Regions from separate parts of the Synechococcus sp. KORDI-49 genome, predicted to be linked through region 1. Evidence: predicted binding sites of a transcription regulator. Region 1 holds the regulator's gene; each other region holds the start of a gene.
What was found. The regulator NtcA, encoded in region 1, controls nitrogen genes in cyanobacteria. The targets are predictions, from matches to a motif close to GTANCNNNNGNTAC.
Positions count from the first base shown of each region.

Region 2: KR49_RS01090 (DUF4278 domain-containing protein) is a predicted target of NtcA. The motif match lies at 2,210-2,223, and genes of this name have one in related genera.
Region 3: KR49_RS00830 (MSMEG_0569 family flavin-dependent oxidoreductase) is a predicted target of NtcA. The motif match lies at 2,121-2,134, and genes of this name have one in related genera.

Region 1 covers NZ_CP006270.1:1,890,405-1,893,675, reverse strand. The annotation lists gene rph (ribonuclease PH) at 10-744, shown strand; gene ntcA (global nitrogen regulator NtcA) at 812-1,531, shown strand; gene KR49_RS09520 (DUF3084 domain-containing protein) at 1,559-2,758, shown strand; gene KR49_RS09515 (resolvase) at 2,755-3,195, shown strand; gene KR49_RS09510 (DUF3146 family protein) at 3,173-3,271, opposite strand, start outside.
Region 2 covers NZ_CP006270.1:199,841-203,111, forward strand. The annotation lists gene KR49_RS01070 (GNAT family N-acetyltransferase) at 1-733, opposite strand, end outside; gene KR49_RS14450 (hypothetical protein) at 768-902, opposite strand; gene KR49_RS01075 (hypothetical protein) at 1,099-1,317, shown strand; gene KR49_RS01080 (hypothetical protein) at 1,338-1,538, opposite strand; gene KR49_RS01085 (hypothetical protein) at 1,567-1,755, opposite strand; gene KR49_RS01090 (DUF4278 domain-containing protein) at 1,922-2,125, opposite strand; gene KR49_RS01095 (hypothetical protein) at 2,778-3,098, opposite strand; gene KR49_RS01100 (fatty acid desaturase) at 3,143-3,271, opposite strand, start outside.
Region 3 covers NZ_CP006270.1:150,919-154,189, forward strand. The annotation lists gene KR49_RS14155 (hypothetical protein) at 1-40, opposite strand, end outside; gene KR49_RS13675 (hypothetical protein) at 567-743, opposite strand; gene KR49_RS00830 (MSMEG_0569 family flavin-dependent oxidoreductase) at 768-2,066, opposite strand; gene KR49_RS00835 (MSMEG_0572/Sll0783 family nitrogen starvation response protein) at 2,241-2,723, shown strand; gene KR49_RS00840 (Nit6803 family nitrilase) at 2,743-3,271, shown strand, end outside.

The sequences.
Region 1 (3,271 bases):
ATCAGGTTCATGGTGGATCCCTCCGAGACCCGAGCCGACGGGCGTCGTCCAGATGCCCTTCGGCCGTTTGAAGTGAGCTGGGATCCGATGGGGTTCGCTCTCAGTTCATTGATCGTGCGCACCGGACGCACGGCAGTTCTGTGCAGCGTCTGCCTCGAAGAGACGGTGCCGCGCTGGCGGAAGGGGAACGGACTGGGCTGGATCAGCGCTGAATACCGGCTCCTGCCCGGCTCCACACCTCAGAGGCAGTCGCGGGAATTGCTCAAGCTCTCCGGCCGCACCCAGGAGATTCAGCGATTGATCGGCCGCAGCCTGCGCGCCGCGGTGGACCTGGAAGCTCTCGGAGAACGCAGCCTGCTAATCGATTGTGATGTGATCCAGGCGGATGCCGGCACCCGAACCGCGTCGGTCACCGGGGCCTGGATGGCTCTGCAGCTGGCCTGTGACCGTCTGATCGCCCAGGGGATCCTGGAGCGCCAGCCGATCCGGAGCCAGGTGGCAGCGGTGTCCGTCGGACTCCTGGAGGGCAAGCCGCTGCTGGATCTGGATTACAGCGAAGACAGCCGAGCTGACGTTGATCTGAATGTGGTCGCCTCAGGCGACGGGAGTCTCCTGGAGATCCAGGGCACGGCCGAAGGAGCTCCGTTCAGCCGCGGGCAGCTGAACGTCCTGCTGGATCTGGCGCAGCCCGGGCTTGACGCCCTTCTGGCCGCCCAGAGCCATGCCCTGAGCAGCCGCAGCTGATTGCGTAATAACGGCTACACAGCTGAACAGGGTCGATCCTTAACTTTTAACCAGTCGAAACGGATTGTTGGGAACCAGCAGTGGGTTCAGCCGTTACGTCGCCGTTTCGGCCCATGCGCCCCAGGACCAGCCGGTCAGCTCATCCCGCTCGCTGCTTGATGTCATCAGAGATCTGGACGGCGCCAGCACGGAACTTGTCGAACGAAACAAGACCATCTTCTTTCCAGGTGATCCCGCCGAGAGGGTTTACCTGATCCGGCGCGGTGCCGTGCGGCTTTCCAGGGTCTATGAGTCGGGCGAAGAGATCACCGTCGCTCTGCTTCGTGAGAACAGCCTGTTCGGGGTGCTGTCGCTGCTCACAGGCCACCGTTCCGATCGCTTTTATCACGCTGTCGCCTTCACCCGGGTGGAGATGGTGACGGCACCGGCCGGCTCAGTCCGTGCCGCGATTGAGGCCGACACCGCAGTCGGGCTCAGGCTGCTTCAGGGTCTCTCCAGCAGGATTCTGCAGACCGAAACAATGATCGAGACCCTCACGCACCGGGACATGTCCTCCCGCCTGGTGAGTTTTCTGCTGGTGCTCTGTCGGGACTTCGGCGTGCCGGACCAACTGGGCATCACCATCGACCTCCGCCTCTCCCATCAGGCCATCGCCGAGGCGATCGGCTCCACGCGGGTCACGATCACCCGACTGCTGGGAGACTTGCGTCAATCCGGTCTCGTTCAGATTGACCGCAAGAAGATCACGGTTCTGGATCCGATTGCTCTGGCCAAGCGGTTCAGCTGAGAGTCAGCCCCACTGGGAGGTGACGCCGTGAGCGGATGGCTGCTGATCATCGCGCTGCTGGTGCTCGGCGGCGTGCTTTCAGCTCTGGGCGACAGGTTGGGCAGCCGTGTCGGCAAGGCACGCCTCAGCCTGTTCAACATGCGACCCCGACGGACGGCGGTGCTGATCACGGTGCTCACCGGCAGCCTGATCAGTGCGCTGTCCCTCGGTCTGATGCTGCTGGTCAGCCGTCAGTTGCGGGTTGGGCTGTTTGAGCTCGACGGACTGCAACAGAAACTTCAGGACAGCCGCCGCCAGCTGCAGCAGAACAGAGGTGCCCTGGAGTCAGCCGAGGAAGAACGTCGTCAGGCCATTGCCCAGACGCAACGCATCGATGCCGAGCTGTCGACGGCCAAGCAGCGGGCAGCGACACTTCGTGAGGAGTTGGAGCCTCTGCAGCAGCAGCGCGTCCGGCTGGAGGCCGAGCAGCAGCGCCTCAGCCGCGACATTCAGCAGCGGGACAGGGACATCAAGGCCCGGGACGCAGACATCCGCCGCACCGAGGAGGAACTCAAGCGGGTTCGGGCCAGCATCCAAGCCGGTGAGGCGGAACTCAAGGAGCTGGAGCGCAACCTGATCGCCCTGCGCCGCGGTTCCGTGGTTCTCAGCAGCGGAGAGGCTCTGGCCACAGCCACCATCCGACTGGAGAGTGCAGGACAGGCGAAGACGGTGATCGACCGTTTGCTGCAGGACGCGAATCTCACGGCCTACCAGCAGGTCCGACCCGGTGAGACCCCCGACCGACAGATCCTCCTGGTTCCCCGGAACGATGTGCAGCGTCTGCGGACGATCATCAGCAAGCCGGGCACATGGGTGGTTTCGATCCGCTCTGCCACCAACGTGCTGCGCGGAGAGACCATCGTCTATGCCTTTCCTGACGTCCGACCGAACCGGCGCATCAGTCGCAGCGGCGAAGTCCTGGCGTCGGCAACCCTCCCGGACCAGGATCGATCACCGGAGATGGTCCGCCGCCGCCTGAACCTTCTGCTCGCCTCTGCGTTCGCCGAGGTGCAGCGTCGTGGCTCCCTCGTGGAAGGACTCCAGTTCGACGGGACGGTCTTTGCTCAGCTCGGCCTGGCTCTGGTGGACCGCCCCGAAGGAGAGGGGGATCTGACCCTTGAGGTGATCGCCGAGAGCGACAGCGACAGTGGCGATCCGGTGCTGGTGGCGTTTCGGGTCAGCCCATGAGCCGACTGGCCGGTGTTGATCCCGGGAGAAGCAAATGCGGCCTCGTGCTCGTTGACACCGAATCCCTTCAGGTGCTCAGCGGGGCTGTCGTGATCTGCGAGCAGGTTCTGGACCGGTTGAGCGACTGGCAGGTCGCCGGAGGACTGGACGGGATCGTGCTGGGTGACGGCACCGGCAGTGCGGCATGGCTGCCGAAGCTGCGGTCCCTCGCTCCTGTTCAGCAGGTGAATGAATACGGCACCACCCTGCGGGCCCGCCGTCGCTACTGGGAGCTGTGGCCTCCCAGGGGGTGGCAACGGCTGATTCCCCGCGGCCTTCTGATCCCACCTGAGGAGCTTGATGCGATCGCCGCCCTTGTGATGGTGGAGGACAGCCTGGGAACACCATGCCGTTGGTCGGGTGCGAAACAGCGCCTCAGAAGCGGGCCCGAACGGTGAAGGTGTAATCACCGCCGGGTTCAAGTCGATAATCCGAGCGCACCAGGAATCGACGCAGAGCGTCCTGGATCAGAGC
Region 2 (3,271 bases), 900 kb from region 1:
TGATGCCCTTGTGCCGGTCCATGGCATTGCTCAGCAACAGGGATGCGATGCCCGGTTCTTCCGCCAGCAGAGGGCCGATGCGCCAGCCCTGCCCGATGGGCAGCAGGCATGGGCGGATGCGCACGTAGCCATGGCATTGCTGCGTTGCATCCATGGCCACGAACACATCCCCTGCCCGGTGATTCAGCCACTGTTCCAGGAAGTGAGGTCTCGGGCTGATTTCATGGCGTTCGTCATAGGCCTGAACGGCATCGATCGAGATGTTCCCGAGGGGAACAACCGTGATGTCGTTGCGATGCAGCAACCGGCTGCTCGGATGGGTCGATGACTCCTCCAGGCACAGATGTTGCCGCCGCGTGGTGATGGAATCCCTTCGGAACCCTTCACGCTGGTAGAACTCCACCATCGCCGGTGCGGCTTCCAGCCCGATGCAGGTCACATCAGCGAGAGACGTCAGTGCGTGTTCCCACAATCGCTTGCCGACACCACGGCCGCGATGGTCCGGGTGAACCACGAAGAGACCGATGAAGCCGTAATCAGGGTTGTATTTCACGGCGGCGATGCAGCCCACGGGCTCGTCGTTCTGCCATGCCAGCCACACACCCTGGTTTCCCGTGTTGGCGTAGATCGCGATGTCGCCAACACCTGGAGCGAAATCTTCCTGACGCGCCAGTTGGGTGATGAAGTTCAGGTCCGTGTCCTGAAAGGCTCGGATCTCCAGGGACGACTTCACGGCAGCACTCACACCAAGCGTTGGCCGTTGTTGCTCACTTGTCGCTTCTCGGCCGTGCGATCCGGATCGTGCTTGGCCGCAGTGCACAGGCCAGAGCATGGAAGGGTTGGTGGGTTCCCTCAACAATCAGGCTTCCCATCGGTTGTGCCTGAGCCAAGTCGAGTTTCATGGCATTGCCTCGAACTGGTTCTGTCTACTCCGGCTGAGTCCTGAGGCCCAATCCCCATCTGGGGACAACCTTGCTTGCTGGATGTTTGTTGGCTTACACAGGCAAGTTGTGTTGCCTCCGCTTCTGATGTTCTGACGGATTGATGACAGACAGGCCCTCAATGACTTAGCAATTAAGAAGGAGCAACAGGATCGACATGGTCATGACACCGATGTCTGTCAAGCCGACCGAGGACACCCTGATTGATGCACTGCGGGGTTGCCAGGGGCGCCAGGAACTGAAGCAGCTCGAACAGCGACTCGCCACGGTGGAGGATGCGCCTCCCCTGTTCGACTGGATCTGCGACCTGCTGGTCAAGCGGCGTGTTTCCAGAATCCTGGCGGCGAAGCTGCTCTTGCAGCTCCATAAGACCTGAATCGCGTTCGGCTCGATCTGTTATTTGATGCCGTAAGTCTCGATGGGATTCTCTTCCCCCATGGCCTGACGCCGCCTCAGCTCGAACTCCAGCTGCCGGAGCTTTTCGGCGTTTTTGATGTTTTCTCCTTCCGTCCAGTGATGCGGGTGAGCTAACCGCGACTGCAGCTCTGCGATGTGACTGATGAGTTGTCTCGCGGGGGCCTCGTAGCCTTGGGTCAACATCACTATGGTCGGCTCACCGCAAAGGTCACTCAGCGGTTCTACTCATGCGGCCCGCACGCCGGCGCTCATCCTGGGACCGCCGTTTCAGTGCCGCATGGCGGAACGCCGTTTCAAGCCGGGTGAGTCTTGGTTGTTTGTCCTTCACGGCCGCTTCCCCGCGGGCGCGGGCGGCGTTGATGAAATCGTCAGCCTTGGTTCCACTCAATCCGCTCATGTTTCGTGTTCATCTCTCTTCACGATGCCCGCAAGCTCGTGTGAACAGTTGCAATCAACAGCCCTTCTTTCGAATTGAAGCCTGAAAACCCCTTGGCATGAAGCCGGAAGTGCACAAAAAAACCGAGCCGATGTCGGCCCGGTTTGCAAGGTTTGGGTCTGGGCAATCAGCACCAGTTGGCAGCCATCTCCTCGTAGGACACGCCACGGACGTAGGTGTTGCCGCGGTAGGTGAGAGGGGTGGCTGGGTTGCCACCGGCAGCTCTGTTGCTCAGATAGCTGCTGCGGCGATAGGTGAGTTGAACCGGTGCGGAGGCATCAGCAGAAACCTGCTGGTTGTACTCGGCACCGCGATAAAGCAGAGCGGACATGATGAGTTCCTCGAAGCAAGCTCAGGTCCCCGTTCCATGGCCTGAGTCGAACTGCGCTTCGCAGCGATTGCGAAGTGAACGTGTGTAGCTGTTGCTACGACCCTTTTATAAGACTTTGGGCGGTTGGATAGTCGTTCAGGTTGATACCGAATTCTCAAGATCGTTCCCAAGGGGAAGGCCGCCCCTCCCGGATGGGAAGGACGGCCTATCTCGCTCGTTTGTGCATAGCAATCGACCTAATCAGTGATGCTTCAAGGGTGTTGGAACCTCAAGCAAATGGACTGAAGAAACGGTCGAAGCGTCTGGCTTGATGGCGCCTGGGGCCAGGGAGTCCAGAGGTTGGGCCGGCATCCTTCAGGGCACCTTGGTCTTTGGCGGTGCAGAGGATGGTCGACTGGTCGGACGCACAGCTGTGTCGTCGCAGACGAAAGGCCCACGCATGGGTGGAAACTGTTGGAGCAGGGGCCGGAAAGTCAGGCTGCTTCTGGGATGTGCTCAGGTGGAGTGTCGGCCGTCATGGCTCCTCCGATCTCGATGAACACAGTGTTGGTGTTCCAGGCGACAAAGACAATCGGTGTTAAGGCGCATTGCCTCGAGGCAGCGGAACGCCGAAGTTGGAGACGGCGTGCCTCGAGCGACTGGGATCAGCCGCTCAGAACATCGACATCGCCTTGATTTTGCTCACCTTCTTCTGATCCAGTCCCTGGAGATCATCCATGGCGATCAGCTTCTGTTTGATCATGTCGGCCAGTACGAACAGCACGTTGCCTTCTTCAAATTCAGAGCGTCCCTCGTATTGATAACGTTCAGTACTGAGATAGTCGTGTAGTTTCCAAACAGATTCTGCTGAATCAAGCTGGCTTGATTGCTCCTGCAATGTGTTGATCAAGGCAGTGATCGAACGATGCTTGCCGAGCTCAAAGGCATGTCGGGCAACGGTTTGTTCTTCGAGTGTCCAGTCTGTTGCCGACATGAAAAAGATTGTGGTGAGGGGGAATCAGATGTGATCAGGGTCGATCAAGAGCGATGATGATCCCGAAGCAGTGGCAGCTGAAACCAGGGTGTGGATGGCGAATCATGATGTTCACGATGATAGCCAAAGTGGTAACAGGCTGCGAAAGACAAGACAGGATTGAGCGCCAGGCT
Region 3 (3,271 bases), 850 kb from region 1:
AACCGCGCGAGTTGGCAAAGATGCGGCTTCTGAAGTCCATGGCGTCTCCCCTGCCCTGGATTCACTGTTGTGGGGCGGCTTCCCATCGGCAACCCGTGTAAAGGCGCATTGCCCAGAAGACGACAGACAACGAAGCTGGAAACGGCGTGCTCAGTTCGATCTCAGCTCTCGCTGCACATGTGGTGCTAACTGAGTATTTAAGCCTGAGAATTTCCTCCTAAGTAATTTACTCTGCGCAATAGTTTTCTTGACCTGAACTAAATGCTGCTTGTAAGTGTGTTGAACTTGCGAGGGTCACATGTATTCGCTCAGACGAGAACACAACCATGAATCCATCACTGAACGATGGCAAGCCCTGGATGAGTACTTCGTTTGCATCACTGAATGCGACATCAATGATCAGGTCTGTGTCACCACCTGCCTGACAAAGCATCTCAAGATCGACGACGGGTCCGATCTCTCGATGGCCACCTGAGCCGATTCACTCCGATGCACCAGCGTCTGCGGCTGGAAGGGCACGGCCCGTTACTGGGGTGTGGTGGTGAGCTGAGCGGTCGATCCAGCCCCTAGAGCTGGTCTCCGTTGTTGCGCAGAGCGCACTGCGGCTGCTTGCTGCCGTACTGCCATGGTCGGCGCATGGCCCAATACTCATCCACCAGGCCGAGCAGGTAGGTGCCGATGCGCTGGAGCCAGGAGTGTTGCTTCATCCCTTCAACATGCCAAGGGATCGTCTCAACGGCCATGGTTCTCCAGCGGCCGGACCTTGTTCAGGAGCCCAGCAGAGCGGTGCATTCCAGCCGTTCCTGGCTGGCGTCCCGCCGTTTCAGCCTCAGGCTGATCAGCCGTGCGAGATACAGAGCATCGTCTTTCACGCCGCAGAACCGTCCGGACCCCCAGGTGTGCAGCCAAGGCAGGCCGAGGAAATACAGGCCGTTGCTCTGGGTGACGCCACGATCGTGGGCGGGTTGTCCGGAACCATCGAACACCGGTACATCGATCCAGCTGAAATCACTGCGGTAGCCCGTGCACCAGATCACTGCCGCCAGCGGTTCACCGGTGAGATCAAGACCCGGATCCTGCCCATCCGGTGGCTGCCAGCAGGGGGAGTAAGGAGCCTCCGAGGGGGCCTCGATGCCCTGCTTCTCGATCCAGCTGTCGATGCTGCTGCGGATCCGGCAGTACACCGCATCGGCCTGATCAAGATTGCGGCTGAGGTCGTCGGCGAACCGGATCCGGTCGCTGCTGATCATCGCGAGGCGACCGTGCAGATGCAGTCCTTCGATCGCACGCCTCCGCAGATCGATTTCCCTGCCGCCATCCCGGCCCGTGAGGTAGTGGTTGGTTTTGGCACGCACGCTGCGTGGATCGTCGTGCTCGCTGATCGGCATGGCGTAGTAACCCATGCGATCCAGCCAGTCCACCACGTCCCGTCCTCGGTACATCCGTGGCGAGCGGGGGGCGCTGCCCACGCTCAGGTGCACCGTCCGACCGGATAAAAACAGGTCTTCAGCAATCTGACTGCCGGACTGGCCGCTGCCGACCACCAGCACAGGGCCTTCCGGCAGGGATCCGGCATTGCGGTAATCGCGGGCATCGAGCTGCAGCACGGAGGTCGGTAGCCGTTCCGCCAGTGGATGCCTGCGTGGTGTGTGATAGCCACCGGTGGCCACCACCACCTGCTGCGCTCTCACCTCGCCTTCGCTGGTGAGCAGGCGGTAGCCGCTGCCGGTCTGCGAAAGCCGCTGCACGGCCACACCCTCGTGCACATCAGCCCCGACGTGCTGGGCGAAACGGCGCAGGAAGGCCACGATCTCCGCCTTGGCCATGAATCCCTGAGGCTGGTCGCCGTCGTAGGGGAAATCAGGCAGCTGGCACTGCCAGTTGGGAGTCACCAGGCAGAAGGAATCCCAGCGTTGTTGATCCCAGGCGTGTCCGATCCGGTTCTTCTCAAGCACCAGAGGACGGATTCCGTGCTGCTGAAGTGCCTGGCTCACGGAAAGACCGGCCTGTCCGGCCCCGATCACCACAACCTGATGGAGATCGGAGTGATGCGCGCTGTTGAGCATGCTTCAGCACACAACTTGGCATTGCAATGATTCAGGAAAATCATTTTCATTTGTGTATTGAAAGGCACAATTAGTTGAAGCGATTTCTCGCGCATTGCTGCTGTATTTGGTTGCAAATGGAACACTTTTTGTTGATGCCAGGGTCCACGCTTCTGTTCATCAACGTTTCTTCACATGCCTGCAGTCGACCGCCCCGCCAATCAGCCGGGGGATTTTCTCGTTGACTACGAGGAAAAAGTTTTTCCTGACGTCAAGGCTGAGCCGGGTGAAAAGGCTCTGGTCACATTCCATACCGTTGCCTTCGAAGGATCCATCGGTCTGGTGAACCTTCTGCAGGCCAGTCGTCTGATCAACAAAGGCTTTGAAACCTCAGTGCTGCTCTACGGTCCTGGTGTCACTCTCGGGGTGATGCGGGGTTTTCCGAAGCTTGGTGATGCCGCCTTTGACGGCCATCTCAACTTCAATGCACGCCTTCAGAAATTCATGGATCAGGGCGGAAAGGTCTACGCCTGCCGCTTCGCACTTCAGGCGCTTTACGGCCATGGTGAGAAGGCCCTGATGCCAGGGATCACGCCGGTCAATCCTCTCGATGTGCTCGACATCGTGCTGATGCACCGCAAGGAAGGCGCCTTCATCCTCGACACCTGGACGCTCTGAGCCGGAGCTGATCCCTGTCATGGTGACCACTGTCAAAGTTGCCGCCGCTCAGATCCGTCCAGTGCTGTTCAGCCTCGACGGATCTCTGCAGAACGTGCTCAAGGCCATGGCCGATGCGGCGGCCGAGGGTGTGGAGCTGATCGTCTTTCCGGAGACATTTCTTCCCTACTACCCCTATTTCTCCTTCGTCGAACCACCGGTTCGCATGGGTCGCCCCCACCTGGCTCTTTACGACCAGGCGGTCGTCGTGCCGGGTCCTGTCACCGATGCAGTCGCGGCCGCTGCCCGTCAGCACGGCATGCAGGTGCTTCTCGGAGTGAACGAACGCGATGGAGGCACGCTCTACAACACGCAGCTGCTGTTCAACAGCTGCGGCGAGATCGTTCTCAAGCGACGCAAGATCACACCCACGTATCACGAACGGATGGTCTGGGGGCAGGGCGACGGTGCCGGGTTGAAGGTGGTGCCCACCCCCCTCGGCCGCATCGGTGCGCTGGCCTGCTGGGAGCACTACAACCCCCTGGCCCGTTACGCCCTGATGGCTCAGG